Regions from separate parts of the Enterobacter cloacae complex sp. HYC080_NIDB genome, predicted to be linked through region 2. Evidence: predicted binding sites of a transcription regulator. Region 2 holds the regulator's gene; each other region holds the start of a gene.
What was found. The regulator CRP, encoded in region 2, controls carbon source genes, mostly activating them, when cyclic AMP is high. The targets are predictions, from matches to a motif close to ATGTGANNNNNNTCACAT.

Region 1: msrB (peptide-methionine (R)-S-oxide reductase MsrB) is a predicted target of CRP. The motif match lies at 1,702-1,719, and genes of this name have one in related genera.
Region 3: deoC (deoxyribose-phosphate aldolase) is a predicted target of CRP. The motif match lies at 2,867-2,884, and genes of this name have one in related genera.

What each region holds. Positions count from the first base shown of each region.
Region 1 is NZ_CP114212.1:2,678,395-2,682,416, reverse strand. It holds gene O1723_RS12730 (D-hexose-6-phosphate mutarotase) at 1-424, opposite strand, end outside; gene gapA (glyceraldehyde-3-phosphate dehydrogenase) at 500-1,495, opposite strand; gene msrB (peptide-methionine (R)-S-oxide reductase MsrB) at 1,837-2,250, shown strand; gene O1723_RS12715 (YeaC family protein) at 2,292-2,570, shown strand; gene chiD (chitinase ChiD) at 2,631-3,887, opposite strand.
Region 2 is NZ_CP114212.1:406,533-410,554, forward strand. It holds gene argD (bifunctional acetylornithine/succinyldiaminopimelate transaminase) at 1-389, shown strand, start outside; gene O1723_RS01815 (YccS/YhfK family putative transporter) at 386-2,473, opposite strand; gene crp (cAMP-activated global transcriptional regulator CRP) at 2,531-3,163, opposite strand; gene O1723_RS01825 (OsmC family protein) at 3,475-3,879, shown strand; gene O1723_RS01830 (phosphoribulokinase) at 3,966-4,022, opposite strand, start outside.
Region 3 is NZ_CP114212.1:3,898,813-3,902,834, forward strand. It holds gene deoB (phosphopentomutase) at 1-471, opposite strand, end outside; gene deoA (thymidine phosphorylase) at 525-1,847, opposite strand; gene deoC (deoxyribose-phosphate aldolase) at 1,957-2,736, opposite strand; gene O1723_RS18545 (YjjI family glycine radical enzyme) at 2,999-4,022, shown strand, end outside.

The DNA of each region.
Region 1 (4,022 bases), 2.3 Mb from region 2:
TGAAACGGGCGTACAGGGTGAAATCATGCGGCCACAGGGCGCGGGTTTCATCATTCGCCTGCAGCTCAAAGGTCAGCACGGCACCGTTGTCATCTTCATTGTGCGCTTTCAGCGTCCACTGCTGGTTACGGGCAAAACCGTGAGACGGCAAACCCTGCTGTGTGGACGGGCCGAACCATGGCCAGCAGATGGGGACGCCGCCACGGATAGCAGCCCCTTTTTTGAACGAGGTGGCCTCGCTCAGCCACAGTCCTTCCTCTTCGCCCCCAGGCTTCCAGGAGAGCAGGTGGGCGCCATTCAGCGCCACGGAGGCTTTCACGCGCGGGTGGTCAACGACGATAACATCAGCGCCGTCAATCTGGCGGCGGGAGAGCACAGGGGTAAGTTGTTCGACTACCGGAAGTGCAAATATTTTATTAATCATTAAGCAATCCTCTGTCTAAAAAACAATAAAAAAGGCGACCGAAGTCGCCTTTTTGGATCAAACACTCATCTCAACTTATTTGGAGATGTGAGCGATCAGGTCCAGTACTTTGTTAGAGTAGCCAGTTTCGTTGTCGTACCAGGAAACCAGTTTTACGAAGTTGTCGTTCAGTGCGATACCAGCTTTAGCATCGAACACGGAAGTGCACACTTCGCCGTTGAAATCAGTAGATACAACGTCGTCTTCGGTGTAACCCAGAACGCCTTTCATTGCGCCTTCGGAAGCAGCTTTGATTGCTTTCTTAATTTCTTCATAAGAAGCAGCTTTTTCCAGACGAACGGTCAGGTCAACAACGGATACGTTAGGCGTTGGAACGCGGAACGCCATACCAGTCAGTTTGCCATTCAGTTCTGGCAGTACTTTACCTACAGCTTTAGCAGCACCGGTAGAGGATGGGATGATGTTCTGAGCCGCGCCACGGCCGCCGCGCCAGTCTTTGTGAGACGGGCCGTCAACGGTTTTCTGAGTAGCGGTGGTAGCGTGAACGGTAGTCATCAGACCTTCGATGATGCCGAAGTTGTCGTTGATAACTTTAGCCAGCGGTGCCAGGCAGTTGGTGGTGCAGGATGCGTTGGAAACGATGTCCTGGCCAGCGTAAGTTTCGAAGTTTGCACCACGAACGAACATTGGGGTGTTGTCTTTAGAAGGACCAGTCAGAACAACTTTCTTCGCGCCTGCAGTGATGTGTTTACGTGCAGTTTCGTCGGTCAGGAAGATACCGGTAGCTTCAGCTACAACATCAACACCGATTTCGTTCCATTTCAGGTTAGCTGGGTCTTTCTCAGCAGTAACGCGGATGGTTTTGCCGTTAACAACCAGGTGGCCGTCTTTCACTTCAACGGTGCCGTCGAAACGACCGTGAGTTGAGTCGTACTTCAGCATGTACGCCATGTATTCAGCGTCCAGGAGATCGTTGATACCAACGATTTCGATGTCAGAACGTTTCTGAGCAGCACGGAAAACAATACGGCCGATACGGCCAAAACCGTTGATACCTACTTTGATAGTCATATATTCCACCAGCTATTTGTTAGTGAATAAAAGGTTGCCTGTAAAATTACAAAAACCTTACGCAGCGTCAAGCGGAATCGTGTCAATCATTGCGACAAATCAATCCTGTGACTAACGTTTGTGCGACTGACTCGCCTCACTTTCCCTTTGAGCTTGCAACCACATGGGGGCTGCGCCCGGAATTTTAAAGTCCTCGCAGGATAAAAATGTGAACATGATCACAATTGCCTGACCGCCTTTTCGCGACACATAAGTTTAGAACAAAAGTGCACGCAAGGGTGTTAATGTTTTGTTAGAATCCGGGTTAAAAGATGTCTGTTTCTACAGCGAGATGTAAGCATATGTCGAACCAACGTAACCCTGACGATTTGAAAAAAAACCTCACAGAAATGCAGTTTTACGTGACGCAGAACCACGGCACGGAACCGCCATTCACCGGGCGTTTACTGCACAACAAGCGAGACGGCGTCTATCACTGTCTGGTCTGTGATGCCCCGCTGTTTAACTCACAAACGAAATTCGATTCCGGCTGCGGCTGGCCGAGCTTTTACGAGCCGGTGAGCGATGAGGCAATCCGCTATCTGAGTGACACCTCGCACGGCATGGTGCGCACGGAAATCCGTTGCGGGACCTGCGATGCACATCTGGGGCACGTCTTCCCGGATGGTCCACAGCCAACGGGGGAGCGTTTCTGCGTCAATTCGGCCTCCATGAGCTTCACGGATGATGAAAACGGCGACCAGATCAAGGGTTGAAAAAACGATTCAGCAAATTATTCCTTTGAAAGGGAGAGATCGTGAATATTGATGACATGATTAACGGGATGACCCAGGACATTTATCAGCGTCTGGTCACCGCCGTTGAGCTGGGAAAATGGCCGGATGGCGTGGCGCTTACCCCTGAGCATAAAGAGAACAGTTTGCAGCTGGTGATGCTGTGGCAGGCGCGCAACAATACTGACGCGCAGCACATGACGATCGATACCAACGGCCAGATGGTGATGAAAAGCAAGCGAGAGCTGAAAGAAGATTTTGGCATCACGCCGAAGCCAATTGCGACGCTGAAAATGCAATAACCGTGCGGGCTGATGCCTTCATCCAACCCTCTCCCACAGGGAGAGGGTTTGAATGCGTCGCTACTTTTGCGGGATCCCTAATGACTCTGCCAGCTGCTTCGCTAACTGGTTGTTATCGTCCGCGCCATACTCCCAGAACATCGCCCCGGCGAGACCTTTCTGTTTAATGTAGTCCGCTTTGATCGCCACGGAACGCGGGTTCTCATACGAAATCGCAAAGAGCGCCTTGCCGTCGGCTGCTTCCACGGAGAGCCACGGCACTTTCGCCTGGTCGTCCCAGTGCTCGGTAAAACGCTTCTGCGGATCGTTCAGCAGCTTTTTCACGATATCGTTGTACTTCACGTAGGTATCTTTGGACAGGTCATAGCCGAGCGACCTGAACAAGCCGAGCTCCTGCGGTCCAAAGTAGGGCTGGGTGACCGGATTTTTTTGTGCGTCCGGCTTGCTCCAGTCGATACCCGGCTCAACGGCGCGTTTCGGTACGCGACCGTAAAACCCGATCCCGAGGTTCATCTGCTGTGGTTTCAGTCCCGCGGCCAGATAGTTATTTACCACAAAGTCCACGCTGTATTTATCGGCAGCAGCCACCGTCGGCCAGGCGCTGGAATCATAGAGGTTGGCGTTAAAATACTGGGTACCATACGCCATGTCGTAGGTCATCAGGTTGATGTAGTCGAGCAGGGGAGCGATGGCTTTGACATCCACCCAGCTTTTCGGACTTTCCGCATTGGCGCCTACCGCAATGGTCACCAGCTTTTTCTGCCCGAATGCGTCGCGCATCTCTTTCAGCAGCGCGGTGAAGTTGTCCCTGTCGGCTGGCGTGCTGGCAACCAGTCCCCACGCGCCGTTGACCGGGTACTCCCAGTCGAGATCAATCCCGTCCAGACCGTATTTGTCGACAACCTCCTGGGCGGATCGGATAAACACCGCACGACTCTCTTTGGTGGCCGCTGCGCCAGAGAAACCACGCGCACCCCAGCCGCCAACAGAGAGCAGCACTTTAAGGTGCGGGTTTTGTTTACGCAGAGTGGGGATTAAGGCCAGATCGGATGCCACTTTGGGCGAAAGCCAGATCTGATGCAGTTTCGTCGGATCTTTCAGCGCGGCGTTGGTTTCGTCTTTCTCGTCGTTGTAGACCAGACCAAACGAATAGTTCAGGTGGGTGATCTGGCGGACATCCAGTTTATTAATGTCGCCACCCGGTCCGGCGGTGACATCGCCACCCCCGTTGAAATAGCCGACGGACATCAGGGGTGCAGCGGAAGCCAGTGACGCGCAAAGCAAGGGTAATGCTGCCAGCAAGGGCAAACGTTTCATATAATTTCCTCTTTGACTTAATAAAAATAACCACGCCACAGAAAAGGCGTGGCGAAAAAACAACCTGACGAGAATAGCATTGCCGCTTCGCTGAGGATGCGAGGGAGTTCACTTTATGGGGATTGGAGAAGAAAT
Region 2 (4,022 bases):
TCGGTTCGCACGGCTCAACCTATGGCGGTAACCCGCTGGCGAGCGCCGTGGCGGGTGCGGCATTTGATACCATCAATACCCCGGAAGTGCTGAACGGCGTGAATGCGAAGCGTGAGCTGTTCGTAAAACATCTGCAAAAGATCAATGACCAGTATGATGTGTTCAGCGAAATCCGTGGCATGGGTCTGCTGATGGGTGCCGAGCTCACGCCACAGTACAAAGGCCGCGCCCGCGATTTTCTGCATGCTGCCGCCCACGAAGGGGTAATGGTGCTGAATGCGGGGCCAGACGTGATGCGTTTCGCACCTTCGCTGGTGGTGGAAGAGAAAGACATTGAAGACGGGTTAACCCGCTTTGCCGTAGCGGTCGCGAAGATCGTTAAAGGCTAATACTCGGTTCGTTTTAACCGGCGCGTTAACCAAATGCCATGATGAGGACGCTGACGCCATGCCACCGACGAAATGGTGTGCATGGTGTTCAGGTGGCCCAGCACGCGCTGCAAATGCTGCTCCAGGGTGCTCATCGGCCCGTGGGTCAGCGTTTCCGGCGCTTCCAGAATGTTCGAATCCCCCGACTCACCCGGCGCGTCATACTCCAGACGCTGCTGACACCTCTGCAGGGCGATTTCACACGACTGCAAATAACGCTGCGCCAGATCCGGCGTCAGCATCGTGTGCTCGCGCGCCAGGGTGGTCATGGCGTTAATATGCTCGACGATAAACTGGCTATGCGTGACCCAGAGCTTCATGTCCGCCAGATAGTGCGCGTTAAAGCCTGGCTCCTGCATCGCCTGGTTGAGCGAGTTAAACAGGGCGTTGTGCGCCTGATTAACTTTCATCCGCTGATACGCCAGCGGGGAGGGCTGCGGGTCGTCGCTCAGGATCAGACGAATGGCCTGCTGGTCAGCCTCCAGCGCGTCGTGGGCGTTCTGGCGCAGCAATCCGCTTTGCCACTGCGGCCACAGCCAGACCATGCCACCAAAGGCGATCAGGCAGCCAATCAGCGTATCGATCAGGCGGGCAACGATAAACTGTTCCCCGTTTAGCGTAAGCAGCTGAAGGGTATATACCGCCGTCACCGTAAAGCCCACCATCGCCCAGCCGTAGTTTTTGCGGATAATCAGGTAACTCACCAGCGTAATCACCAGCATCCCTGCCAGGGTATACCCCTCGGGAACGTGGAAGTGTAGCGTTACGCCCGCAATAATCAGCCCCGCCATCGTGCCGCCTGCCCGATGCAGAATACGTACCCGCGTGGCGCCGTAGCCGTTCTGGGTGACAAACAGCACGGTCATTAAGATCCAGTACGGTTTCGGCAGATGCAGCGCCATGCCCATCAGACTGGCGATACTGAGCATAACGCTAATCCGCGCGGCATTGCGCAGGGCAGAAGACTTAAGAGAGAGATAGCTTCTGAGTGCTGGCAGGAGCGGCAGACGTTTTTGCTTATCCGCCATCAGGTCGCGGGGATACAGCGGGCGCTGGGTGCGCAGCACGCGGGCAATGCGGCTGAAGTGCCAGGCGGCAAACTGGCCGACCGGGTTATCCGGATGCTGACGAGCAATTTTCTCCAGCGCGCCGAGCTGTTTATCCATGTTAAAGCGCGTGGGGTAGCGGTGATAGAGAATGTCGTCCGCCAGCACCCGCAGGCGCGTGGAGACGGTCTGCGCATTCCAGCGGATCACCGCCTCGGCGTGGCTGCGCTCGACCAGCTTTTGCACCTCTTGTGGGTGATGAAGGCTCACGGAGATATGCTCCTGCAGATCCAGCCCCACCTGGAAAGTACGCAGCAGGCGTTTATATTCGTGATTCTTGTTGGCGGCGAGCATATGCAACTGCTGATAGCATTGGCTTATCAGATCCACCACCTTTTGCTGGCGCGTCAGCAGCGGCGGTAAGGATTTTTCCGGGTCGGTATGCTGGGTCAGCAAGGTGTATTTGGCTTCGCAGTAATCTGCAAGCTGCACATACAACAGGCTCAGAGATTCACGCAGCGGCTGTTCCCGCCACAGCCAGAACCAGAACCAGTTAAACAGCCCGTACCACAGCGTGCCGAGGGCGTAGATCAGCAGCGGCTCCCACACCGGCATATTCCCGGCGAGGCTCAGGGTGAAGATGGCGGCAATCAGTGAAGCGGGAAGCAGGCGGGCGTGCAGGGAACTGATTTCTGCTGTAACACCGAGGCTCATCGCCAGTACGGTCAGGATCAGCGGCAGCGGAATATCGCGCGCCAGTAAAAGCTGCACGGCGAGGCTACAGCCAGCAAACAGCGAACCGCCAACGATCAGGCGTTTGAAAAAGCGTTTATGCGGCGTGTCCAGACCTGCGATGTTGCAGCAGGCGGGAACGAGAGAAAACAGCAGACCCTGCTGGAGATGTCCCAGAATCAGGCCCACGGCCACAGGAAGGCACAACACCAGCGTTTGTCGCAGTGCGTAATTAACTTCCGGGTGATAGATCAGCCTGCGCCACATGGGGAATAGAGACAAAAACGGCGTGACACCTTGCGATGGCACGCCGTTTGAGCGGAATTAACGCGTTCCGTAGACCACGATGGTTTTACCGTGGGCAGAGATCAGGTTCTGATCTTCCAGCATTTTCAGGATACGACCCACCGTTTCGCGGGAGCAACCGACGATCTGACCAATTTCCTGACGGGTAATTTTAATTTGCATGCCGTCCGGGTGGGTCATGGCGTCTGGCTGTTTCGCCAGGTTCAGCAGGGTCTGCGCGATACGACCGGTGACGTCCAGGAAGGCGAGGTTACCCACTTTCTCGGATGTGACCTGCAGACGACGCGCCATCTGGGAAGAAAGACGCATCAGGATGTCAGGGTTTACCTGAATCAACTGACGGAATTTCTTGTAAGAAATTTCAGCCACTTCACATGCTGTCTTTGCACGAACCCAGGCGCTACGTTCCTGGCCTTCTTCAAACAGGCCCAGTTCACCGATAAAATCGCCCTGGTTCAGATAAGAAAGGATCATCTCTTTCCCTTCCTCATCTTTGATCAGCACTGCCACCGAGCCTTTGACGATGTAATACAACGTTTCCGCTTTTTCACCCTGGTGAATCAGCGTGCTCTTCGATGGGTACTTATGAATGTGGCAATGAGACAAGAACCATTCGAGAGTCGGGTCTGTTTGCGGTTTGCCAAGCACCATGCGCTGTTATCCTCTGTTATAAGCTGTCACCAGAGTCATCAGATGCATCCGGACTCTGGGGTTGCAATCGAATTCTTACCCATACCCTGGGAAGTCGGCTGTCGTAACGTTTCGCAGCCAGTAAAGTTTGATGTCCTCTGCATACATGTGTAACGTCAATGTATTACTGTAGCATCCTGAGTGTTTTAGCATAGCTTTCGCCGCGTGTCTCCTGGTGTCTCGCTTCAGCATGATGCAGGTCGCCTTCCGTTGCGAGAAATGTAACGCACGCGTAATCTGTCACCGAAAATGCAACGTTGGAGTTAAAGAATATGCAAGCGCGCGTGAAATGGGTTGAAGGTTTAACGTTCCTGGGCGAATCCGCGTCAGGGCACCAGATTTTGATGGACGGTAACTCCGGCGATAAAGCCCCCAGCCCAATGGAAATGGTGCTGATGGCGGCGGGTGGATGCAGCGCGATTGACGTGGTGTCGATTCTGCAAAAAGGTCGTCATGACGTGACGGATTGCGAGGTTAAACTCACCTCAGAACGTCGCGAAGAGGCGCCACGCCTGTTCACCCACATTAATCTGCACTTTGTGGTCACCGGTAAAGCGCTTAAAGACGCGGCGGTTTCGCGTGCGGTGGATCTGTCTGCGGAAAAATACTGCTCTGTGGCGTTAATGCTGGAGAAAGCGGTAAAAATCACGCATTCGTATGAAGTGATCGAGGCTTAATCTTTTGGCGGGTGGCGCTTCGCTGACCCGCCCTACAAAAGCATGAACGTAGGCCCGGTAAGCGCAGCGCCACCGGGCAGAACAACTCACGCAATCTGCTTCCCTTCCATCAACCGCTCCACCAGCGGCGTCATGATGAGCTC
Region 3 (4,022 bases), 1.1 Mb from region 2:
GCCCAGTTGGTCCAGAATCACGGTGCCGGAAGAGTGGCAGTTACCGAGGTAGCCCGGCAGGTTGGCACGCTTCACCAGCTTATCGAGCAGCTCCTGCGGGAAGCTGTTCTCGTGATCGGAGAAATAACCCCAGTCGAAGAGGACCGGCACACCGGCGATTTCCCAGTGGCCAGACGGGGTATCTTTACCGGAAGAGAGCTCGTGAGCCCAGGCGTAGGCGCCCACCACTTCCGCGTTGCCGTCCATACCGGCTGCGATTTTACCGGTAGAACCTTCATGCGCTTTCACCAGACCGAGGCGGGTCAGGTTTGGCAGGGTCAGAGGGCCTTTACGACCGTTGTCCGCTTCGCCTTTCGCACAGGCTTCCGCGATGTGACCCATGGTATCGGAACCCACGTCACCAAAACGTTCTGCATCTTCGGTTGCGCCGATGCCGAATGAGTCCAGCACCATAATAAATGCACGTTTCATAATTGTTCTCCGTACGTAGTGCTTCATAAAAATTCGATCAGATCAGTATACCGCTATTCGGTGATACGGCGATAGACCGAAGGTGAGCTTTCTGGTGCTTTATCAGCAAGCGTAATGGCCGCTTTCACCGCCTTCGCCGCGTCCTGCCAGCTGGCTTCGTCTTTGGCGTGGATCACCGCCAGCGGACGTTGGCCATCAACGCTGTCGCCCAGACGGGCCATATCGGTAAAGCCGACGCTGTAATCAATGGTGTCTGACGCCTGACGACGACCGCCGCCCATCGAGACCACCGCCATACCCAGCGCACGGGTGTCCATTGCTGAGACAAAGCCCTCGCTGTCGGCATATACGGCTTTGCTGAGCGTCGCGGTTGGCAGGTATTTGGCGTAATTCTCAACGAAGTCGGTCGGGCCTTTTTGTGCGGCGACCATACGGCTAAAGATCTCTGCCGCTTTGCCGTTGTCCAGCACGGCCTGCAGTTTCGCGCGTGCTTCCGCCTCGTCTTTCGCCAGCTTGCCGGAGATCAGCATCTCTACACACAGCGCCATGGTCACGTCGAACAGGCGCGGGTTGCGGTATTCCCCCGTCAGGAACTGGACGGCTTCACGCACTTCGACCGCGTTACCGGCGCTGGAGGCCAGTACCTGGTTCATGTCAGTGAGCAGCGCGGTGGTGCGCACGCCTGCGCCGTTGGAGACGCCAACGATCGCTTCGGCGAGCTGGGCAGAAAGCTCATAGGTCGGCATAAAGGCACCGCTGCCCACCTTCACGTCCATCACCAGCGCGTCCAGCCCTTCTGCCAGCTTTTTCGCCAGAATAGAGGCGGTGATCAACGGAATGGAGTCAACGGTGGCGGTGATGTCGCGGGTCGCGTAGAAACGCTTGTCTGCCGGGGCAAGAGAGCTGGTCTGGCCGATAATTGCCACACCCACGTCTTTAATAATGTCGCGGAAGCGGTTGTCATCCGGGAAGATATCGAAGCCCGGAATGGCTTCCAGTTTGTCGAGCGTACCGCCGGTGTGGCCCAGACCGCGCCCGGAAATCATCGGGATATAACCGCCACAGGCGGCCACCATAGGGCCCAGCATCAGGGAGGTCACGTCACCCACACCGCCGGTGGAGTGTTTGTCCACAATCGGGCCGTTAAGGTTAAGGCTTTTCCAGTCCAGAACGGTTCCTGAATCTCGCATCGCCATGGTCAGCGACACGCGCTCGGGCATCGACATATCGTGAAAGAAAATGGTCATCGCCAGAGCCGCAATCTGCCCTTCAGAGACGGTGTTATCACGAATGCCATTGATAAAGAAGCGGATCTCTTCGTCGCTTAATGCATGACCATCACGTTTTTTACGAATAATTTCTTGTGCGAGAAACACGGTAACCTCCATGCGGAATCGGGGGAATTGTGGCGGGTGGCGCTACGCTTACCCGCCCTACGACCCTGTAGGCCGGATAAGCAAAGCGTCATCCGGCATTGTCTGGCAATCAGTAGCTGCTTGCGCTCTTACCGTCGCCATGACCCAGCGCTTTCAGCAGGCTTGCCAGCAGGCTGGACGCACCGAAGCGGTAGTGACGGGAATCGGCCCAGTCGGCGCCGAACAGCTCGTCGGCAATCGCCAGGAACTGCTGCGCGTCTTCGGCAGTACGCACGCCGCCGGCAGGTTTGAAACCAACGGTTTTGGACACGCCCATATCGCGAATAACTTCCATCATGATGCGCGCGCTTTCCGGGGTCGCATTCACCGGTACTTTACCGGTAGAGGTTTTAATGAAATCCGCACCGGCTTTGATGGAGATTTCAGACGCTTTACGAATAAGCGCTTCTTCTTTCAGCTCGCCGGTTTCGATGATCACTTTCAGCAGCACGTTTGCCGCCGCGCACGCGTCTTTACAGGCTTTCACCAGGTCGAAGCCAATCTGCTCATTACCGGCGATCAGCGCGCGGTACGGGAATACCACGTCAACTTCGTCTGCACCGTAAGCAATGGCCGCGCGGGTTTCTGCCAGCGCAATCTCGATATCGTCGTTGCCGTGCGGGAAGTTAGTTACGGTCGCAATGCGCACATCCGGCGTACCCTGCTCTTTCAGCGTTTTGCGGGCAATCGGAATAAAGCGCGGGTAGATACAGATGGCTGCGGTGTTACCCACTGGCGTTTTCGCCTGATGGCACAGGGCGATGACTTTCTCATTGGTGTCGTCATCGTTCAGGGTAGTCAGGTCCATCAGTTTCAACGCGCGCAGGCTGCTTGCAGTTAAATCGGTCATAACATTCTCCAACGGCAGTGCCGTATCAATTTTACCTTGCGGGTCTGTGAGTATTTTAACATCCACCCGCATCCACACTTCGACATTCATCACAGTTAATGAAAACTGCGTACAAATTTGCATTACTGTAATGAGATCCTCTTCAAACTTTAGCGCACTTATTGCTGACTAAAGCCGCGATACCCCCTGTGGGATCAAAAGCCCCAACAGGCTGGCTTTCTACAATTTGTTCATCATCAGCAGAACACTCAAGGAAGCGAACATGCCAGATACCCTGCAACAACGTTGCCAGCACATTGTGACAAGTCCGGTGTTAACCCCGGAACAAAAACGTCATTTTCTGGCGCTGGAAGCGGAAAACAACCTGCCTTATCCGGCACTTCCTGAAGCCGCCCGCGCCGCGCTGGACGAGGGATTTATCTGCGACATGTTCGAAGGCCATGCGCCTTACAAACCGCGCTACGTCCTGCCGGATTATGAAAAATTCCTGGCTAACGGTTCTGAATGGCTGGAGCTGGAAGGGGCAAAGGATCTGGATGATGCCCTCTCGCTATTAACCATTCTCTACCATCATGTTCCTTCAGTGACATCTATGCCGGTCTATCTGGGGCAGCTTGATGCGATACTGAATCCATATGTTAGAATTCTAACACAAGAAGAAATCGATAGCCGAATAAAACGTTTCTGGCGCTATCTCGACAGAACGCTCCCTGATGCGTTTATGCACGCAAACATCGGGCCCGCTGATGGCCCCATCATCCGCGCCATTCTACGTGCAGATGCTGAGCTTAAGCAGGTTGCGCCGAATCTGACCTTTATTTACGATCCTGAAATCACCCCGGACGATTTGCTGCTTGAGGTGGCAAAAAACATTTGCGAATGCAGTAAACCGCATATTTCAAACGGCCCCGTGAATGATAAAATTTTCACAAAATGCCGTTTTGGCGTGGTGAGCTGTTACAACTCCCTGCCGCTGGCTGGCGGTGGCAGCACCCTGGTGCGCCTTAACCTCAAAGCCATTGCGGAGCACAGCACCTCCGTTGACGACTTCTTCAACCTTACGCTTCCGCACTACTGTCAGCAGCAAATCGCCATCATTGATGCCCGCTGTGATTTTCTCTATCAACAATCAGGCTTCTTTGAGAATAGCTTCCTGGTAAAAGAGGGGCTGATTGATGCCGGGCGTTTTGTGCCGATGTTTGGCATTTACGGCCTGGCAGAAGCGGTAAACACGCTCTGTGAGAAGGACGGAATCAACGGTCGCTATGGCAAAGACGAGCAGGCTA